2 regions of the Amycolatopsis sp. NPDC051903 genome follow, and region 2 is predicted to be linked to the other one. Evidence: riboswitches for the same ligand, from Rfam matches in the RefSeq annotation. Region 2 holds a riboswitch; the other holds the start of a gene.
What was found. A riboswitch is a leader RNA that binds a small molecule or an ion and turns the genes downstream of it on or off. The one in region 2 is predicted to bind thiamine pyrophosphate.
Positions count from the first base shown of each region.

Region 1: another riboswitch for thiamine pyrophosphate. It lies ahead of ACIA77_RS46950 (thiamine ABC transporter substrate binding subunit); the one in region 2 lies ahead of thiO (glycine oxidase ThiO).

Region 1 covers NZ_JBITBT010000049.1:17,036-20,427, forward strand. The annotation lists gene ACIA77_RS46935 (class I SAM-dependent methyltransferase) at 1-335, shown strand, start outside; gene ACIA77_RS46940 (hypothetical protein) at 350-772, opposite strand; gene ACIA77_RS46945 (4a-hydroxytetrahydrobiopterin dehydratase) at 1,326-1,619, opposite strand; TPP riboswitch at 1,652-1,764, shown strand; gene ACIA77_RS46950 (thiamine ABC transporter substrate binding subunit) at 1,781-2,839, shown strand; gene ACIA77_RS46955 (ABC transporter permease) at 2,815-3,392, shown strand, end outside.
Region 2 covers NZ_JBITBT010000005.1:59,764-63,155, forward strand. The annotation lists gene ACIA77_RS14160 (hypothetical protein) at 1-745, shown strand, start outside; gene thiE (thiamine phosphate synthase) at 742-1,407, opposite strand; TPP riboswitch at 1,438-1,543, shown strand; gene thiO (glycine oxidase ThiO) at 1,538-2,638, shown strand; gene thiS (sulfur carrier protein ThiS) at 2,638-2,838, shown strand; gene ACIA77_RS14180 (thiazole synthase) at 2,840-3,392, shown strand, end outside.

The DNA.
Region 1 (3,392 bases), on a different contig from region 2:
ACCAGGACGTCGCCGATCTGGCCGACGCAGCCGTCTACGACCTGGTCTGGCTCCCCGCGCCATTCCTGGCCGAGGACGTCGTCCTGCGCGCGCTGCCGCGCCTGATCACCGCGCTCGCCCCCGGCGGCTGGGTCGTCGCCGGCACGAACCCGGCGCCGCAGGAGCCGCTGCGCGCCGCCGTGGGCCGCTGGACCGCCCTTCGCAACGGCGGCAACACCTACGACTCCGCCCGCATGGCGACCGCCCTCGGGACCGCGGGCCTCGGAGACGTGCAGCAATTCCCGACGGTGCCGGGCGGCCCGGTGCTGGTCGCCGGACGCCGGCCCGTCGAGTGAGGCGACGCGCGGAGTCAGCACTCGTCCTTCGGCAGGTAGCCCTGTTCGCACGCCCAGTCGTGCTGGAGGTCGCCGGAGGTTTTGCCGCGGCCGGGGCCGCCGGGGTCCAGGTAGCCCTGGTACTCCTTGCAGTTCGGGTTGAACTTGCCCTTGGTGACGGCTCGCTGTCCGCAACCAGGGCCGGTGTCGCGGGCCGCGGATTTCCGCGTGGGGGTCGGTTTGCGGCTGCTGGAGGACGCCTTGGAGCTCGGTGGTGCCTGCGTGGCGGTCCAGCTCGGCGTGGCTGACGTCGACGTGGGTGCGCTCGTGTGGACCGGCGCCGCGGGTGCGACCGAACTCGTCGGGGGAGCGGCGGGCGCCGGATCAGCGGGCCGTCCGCACGCCCCGGCGGCCACACACAGCGCGGCCGCGACGGCGACGGCCGACAGATACCTCATACCGATGGGTCGGCACGAGACGACCGGCTGTTGCGAACGGTGAAACAGCCGAGGTCGCAAGACCATCAGGTGAAAGCGCCCTTGACTTGAGATCGACGTCAGGCCAAGGGCTCACGCGCCGCGGCAACCAGGCGCAGAGTGGGTGCCGCGGCGACGGCTGGGGGTGGAGCTCAGCCGAGCAGGCCGAGGACGATCAGGGCGGCCAGGGTGAACGCCGTGGCGAACGTGGTGATCCAGGCGCGCTGGGTGGCGGAGAGGGCGGCGGACGAGTTGTTCATCGCATGTCCTAGCGGGGCGAGTGCCGAAGATTCCGCTGGGATAGCGCCTTGAGCTACGCCGGTGTTACTGCCTGTGCTCCAGATCACGCCGGCTGCGCGCGGTGTGCCACAGCACGCCGCCGGCGGCGGTCACCATCAGGCCGAACGAGATGGCCCCCACGACGATTGCCTGGGTCATTCCTTGCTCCCCTCGAAAACGCGGTACGCAAGGGGAGACGCGCGACGCCGGGAACGGTGTCGCCGGGGTTGCCGGGATCACACCGGATCACACGGGATCACACAGCGGCCGCGAGCACCCGGTCGATCTGCCCGGCCAGCGCGAAGTCCTTCGCGGTCAGCCCGCCGGCCGAGTGGGTGCTCAGCCGGAACGTGACGGTGCGCCAGCGGACGTCGATGTCCGGGTGGTGGTCCGCGGCTTCCGCGAAGAACCCCACGCGCGTGACGGCCGCGATGGCGGCCGCGAAGGACGGGAGGTCGGTCGTGCGGACGATGGAGGCGCCGTCGAGCTGCCAATCGGGCGCAGCAGACAGCGCTGAAGTGACTTCGGAGTCGCTCAGGAGTTCCGCCATGTCTCCATGGTGACGCCCGCTGGACTACGCTGCACCTTTGCCACGGGAGTCCGGTGCGGCCGGGCTGAGAGGCGGGTGTGCGACCCGCGACCGTTCGCACCTGATTCCGAATCATGCCGGCGCAGGGAGGCCCGCTCTCCCGCACGGCGACAGGAGGGCTGATGATTCCGCGGACCGCACGCACGGTGCTGGGCCTGGCCACGGTCACGGCGCTGGCGAGCGCGTGCTCGCTGTCCGGCGCCGGCACGGGTGGCGACACCCAGCAGACCCCGACCGTCACGCTCGTCACCCACGACTCGTTCGCCGCGCCGCAGGACGTGCTCGACGCGTTCCAGCGCCAGTCCGGCATCAAGCTGAAGATCCTCAAGTCCGGTGACGCCGGTGAGCTCACCAACAAGCTGGTGCTCACCAAGGCCAACCCGATCGGCGACGTCGCGTTCGGCGTCGACAACACGTTCGCCTCGCGCGCGCTGAGCGAGGGCGTCTTCCAGGCCTACACGAGCCCCGAAGCCGACCGCGGGCCGCAGCGCTACTCCTTCGACCCGCAGCACCGCGTGTCCGCCGTCGACGTCGGCGACGTGTGCGTGAACATCGACACCGGCTACTTCGCGTCCCACCACCTCCCCGAGCCGAAGAGCTACGAGGACCTCACCGACCCGAAGTACAAGGACCTCACCGTCGCCGAGAGCGCCGCGACCGCGTCGCCGGGGCTGGCGTTCCTGCTGGGCACCGTCGCGAAGTTCGGCGAGCAGGGCTGGCCGGGCTACTGGTCGAAGCTGAAGGCCAACGGCTTGAAGATCGACAGCGGCTGGGAAGAGGCCTACACGAAGGACTTCTCCGGCTCGTCGGGCAAGGGCCCGCGCCCCATCGTCGTGTCCTACGCGTCCTCGCCCGCCGCGGAACTCGGTGACGACGGCAAGCCGCGCACCAAGGCCCTGCTCGACACGTGCTTCCGCCAGATCGAGTACGCCGGCGTGCTCGCGAACGGCAAGCAGGTGCCGCAGGCGCAGAAGGTCGTCGACTTCCTGCTGTCCCAGCAGTTCCAGACGACGGTCGCGGCCAACATGTACGTCTACCCGGCCCGCGAGGGCGTCGACCTGCCCACCGGCTGGGCCACGGCCGCGCCGCTGCCGCAGGACCCGGCGACGCTGCCCGCCGACCAGATCCAGGCCGGCCGGGAGAAGTGGATCGGTGCATGGCGCTCGCTCATGGGGGCGTGACACCGGCCCGGCTGCGCACCACGGGGCTGGCGCTGCTCGGCCTGCTGCCCGTCGCGTTCCTGGTCGTCTTCTTCGCCTGGCCGGTCGTCGCGATCCTCGGCCGCGGCTTCTCCGCGGGCGGCGTCGACACGGTCCTGGCCGACGCGCAGACGTGGCAGCTCGCCGCGTTCACGCTCGTCAGCGCCGCCGCGTCGACAGTCGTTGCCCTGGTCGCGGGGCTGCCGGTCGCGTACGTGCTCGCGCGCGTGAAGCTGCCCGGCGTCGCGCTCGCGCGGACGCTGGTGCTGGTGCCGTTCGTGCTCCCGACGGTCGTCGTCGGCCTCGCGTTCCGCGCGCTGTGGCCCGACGGCGGCGTGCTGCCGCTGGTGCTGGCCAACGCGTTCTTCAACGTCGCCGTGGTCGCCCGGACCGTCGCCGGGCTGTGGGCCCACCTCGACCCGCGTGCGACAGAGGCCGCCCGGGCACTGGGCGCCTCGCCGTGGCGCGCGTTCCGCACGGTGACGCTCCCCGCGCTCGCCCCGGCCGTCACGTCGGCCGCGGCGGTCGTGTTCCT
Region 2 (3,392 bases):
CGCCGCGGTGACGGCCGCGTTGCTGGGATCGACGCTCGGCGTGACCGGCACCGTGGTGGGGGCCGGGGTCGCGAGCGTCATCACCACCGTGGGTGGTGAGCTGTACCTGCGTTCGCTGCAGCGCGGGCGCGAAGCCGCGCTGAAGGCGCGCCAAGCGCTCGTGACGGCGGGACAGCGGCGGGCGAGCCGTCCGGGTTTCGCGCCGGTCGACGACCCCGCCCAGATGCCGACCGTGCTGCTGCCGCTCGACCCGTCGGAGATGCCGACCGTGCGCATCTCGAAGCTCTCGCCGACGGCCGCCGCACAGACCCAGGCGCAGACCCAGCCCGAAGAGCCCGAGTCGTTCGCCGACAAGCTGCGGAAGCTGCGCTGGCCGCTCATCGCCGGCACGAGCGTGCTCGCGACGGCGATCGCCATCGCCGTGATGGTCGGGGTGGAGGCGGTGTCTCACGGTCAGGCGGGCGCCGGGTTCATCTACCACAACAACAAGCCCACTACGACACAGCAGGAGCCGACGAAGGACGACAACCCGCCGGCGACGTCGGAGAACAGCCCGCCGCCGTCGACCGGGGTGTCGCAGGCGCCGCCGCCGAGCAGCTCGTCGTCGAGCACCTCGACGAGCGAGACGCCGACGTCCCAGACCTCCATCAGCGAGACCCCGCCGCCGTCGAGCACGGGCGGCGCGCCGTCGACCACGCAGAGCCAGCCGCGGACCAAGGCGGCGTCGGCGACCCCGACTCCCTAACCGAGCTGGGCCTTGAGCTTCCGCGCGGCTTCGGCCGGGTCGTCGGCGTCGGTGATGGCGCGGACCACGACGATGCGCGACGCGCCCGCGGCCAGCACCTCGGGCAGGCGCTGCTCGTCGATGCCGCCGATCGCGAACCACGGCCGGGCGGTGCCGCTGGCCGCGGTCGCGCGCACCAGGTCGAGACCGGGGGCGTGGCGGCCGGGTTTGGTGGGCGTCGGCCAGCACGGGCCGGTGCAGAAGTAGTCCACGCCGTCCTCGGCGGCCGCCGCTTCGGCCTGCTCGACGGAGTGCGTGGAGCGGCCGATCACCACGTCGTCGCCGAGGATGCGGCGCGCGAGCGGCACCGGGATGTCGTCCTGGCCGAGGTGCAGCACGTCGGCGCCCACGGCGAGGGCGACGTCGGCGCGGTCGTTCACCGAGAGCAGCGCGCCGTGGCGCGCGCAGGCTTCCGCGAGCACTTCCAGCGCCGCGATCTCCTGCGCCGCTTCGAGCGGCGCGCCGCCGGACTTGTCCCGCAGCTGGACGATGTCGACGCCGCCGGACAGCGCGGCGTCGGCGAACTCGGCGAGGTCGCCGCGCGAGGAGCGGGCGTCGGTGCACAGGTACAGCCGCGAACCGGCCAGGCGGGTGCGGATCTGTTCTCCGGTGAGGGCGGGCATGGCGGCGACGTTACCCGCGCGCTACGGTGGGGTGGTCCGCACGGGAGCCCGAGGCACGGGCTGAGAGGGAGCTGCCGCTCCGACCGTGGAACCTGATCCGGGTCATGCCGGCGCAGGGAGCGTGATTTCCATGAGCAAGACCCTCACCGTCGTCGGCGGCGGGGTGATCGGCCTGTCCGCGGCCTGGCGCGCGGCGGCCCGCGGCTACCGCGTGACGGTGGCCGATCCTTCGCCCGGGCGGGGCGGCGCGTCGTGGGTGGCCGGCGGGATGCTGGCCCCGGTCACGGAAGCGTGGCCGGGTGAGGAGCACGTGCTCAGCCTGGGCGAGGAGTCGCTTCGGCGCTGGCCGGCTTTCGCCCGTGACCTCGAGGCCGAGGGTACGGACCCGGGGCTGGCCGGGCACGGCACGATCGTCGTCGCGTTCGACAGCGCCGACGCCGGGCACCTGGACATCCTCGCGGAGTACCTGACGTCGCTGGGCCGTTCCGTCGAGCGGCTCACGGGCCGGGCGGCGCGCAAGCTCGCGCCGGGGCTCGGGGCCGTGCGCAGCGGTCTGCACGTGCCGGGCGACCTGGCCGTGGACAACCGGAAGCTGCTCACCGCGCTGCTGCAGGCGTGCTCGAAACGCGGGGTCGAGTTCTCGTCCGCGCGGGTGTCCCGGCTCGACGACGTGACCGGTCCCGTCGTGCTGGCGGCCGGCGCCTGGACGGGCCGGTTGCACCCGCTGCTGGCCGACGCCGTGCGGCCGTTGAAGGGCGAGATCCTGCGGCTGCGGCCGCGCCGGGGCTGCCTGCCGCCTCCGCCGTACACGGTGCGCGCGATGGTCGAGGGCCGGCCGATCTACCTGGTGCCGCGCGCCGACGGCGAGCTGGTGCTCGGCGCGACGCAGTACGAAGCGGGCTTCGACGTGGCCGTGACCGCGCGGGGCGTGCGTGAGCTGCTGGAAGGCGCCGAACGGATCTTGCCGGGGATCACGGAGTACGAGCTCGTCGAGACGGCCGCGGGCCTGCGCGCCGGCAGTCGTGACGCGTTGCCGTACATCGGCGAGCTCGGCGAAGGCGTGTACGCGGCCACCGGTCACCACCGCAACGGCCTGTTGATGGCTCCCGTGACCGCCGACGCGGTGGTCGCGTGGCTGACCGGCGAGCGGCCGCCGGACGAGATCGGTGCGGCCACGCCCGCCCGGCTGCCCGCTCCGCGTCCGAATTCCGCAGTGGAGGAACGAGTCTGATGGAGATCAAGGTCAACGGGGACTGGCGCGAGTTCCCCGACGGCGCGACGGTGGCGCAGCTGCTCGACGCGCTCGACGTTTCGCCCCAGGGCGTGGCCGTCGCGGTGAACGGCGTGGTCGTGCGGCGGGGCGAGTGGGCGGAGTCGGTGGTGCCGAAAGGTGCGAGCATCGACGTGCTGACCGCTGTTCAGGGAGGCTGACGTGGACGACGCTCTGGTCATCGGCGAGCACGAGCTCTCGTCGAGGCTCATCATCGGAACCGGTGGCGCGGCGAACCTCTCGGTGCTGGAACGCGCGCTGATCGCGTCGGGCACCGAGCTCACGACCGTCGCCATGCGCAAGGCGGACGCCGAGCACGGCACCGGCGTGCTGGGCGTGGTTCGCCGGCTGGGCATCAAGCTGCTGCCGAACACGGCGGGCTGCCGCACGGCCGCCGAAGCCGTGCTGACGGCGGAGATGGCGCGCGAGGCGCTGGAAACGGACCTCGTCAAGCTCGAGGTCCACGCCGACGACCGCACCCTGCTGCCCGACCCGTTCGAGACGCTGGACGCCGCCGAGCGGCTGGCCGCCGACGGGTTCACCGTGCTCGCGTACACGAACGACGACCCCGTCCTCGCGTTGCGGCTCGAGGAGGCCGGCTGCGCGGCCGTCATGCCGCTGGGCGCGCCGATCGGCACGGGCCTCGGCATCCGCAACCCGCACAACATCGAGCTGATCGTCGCGCGCGCCATGGTCCCCGTCATCCTCGACGCGG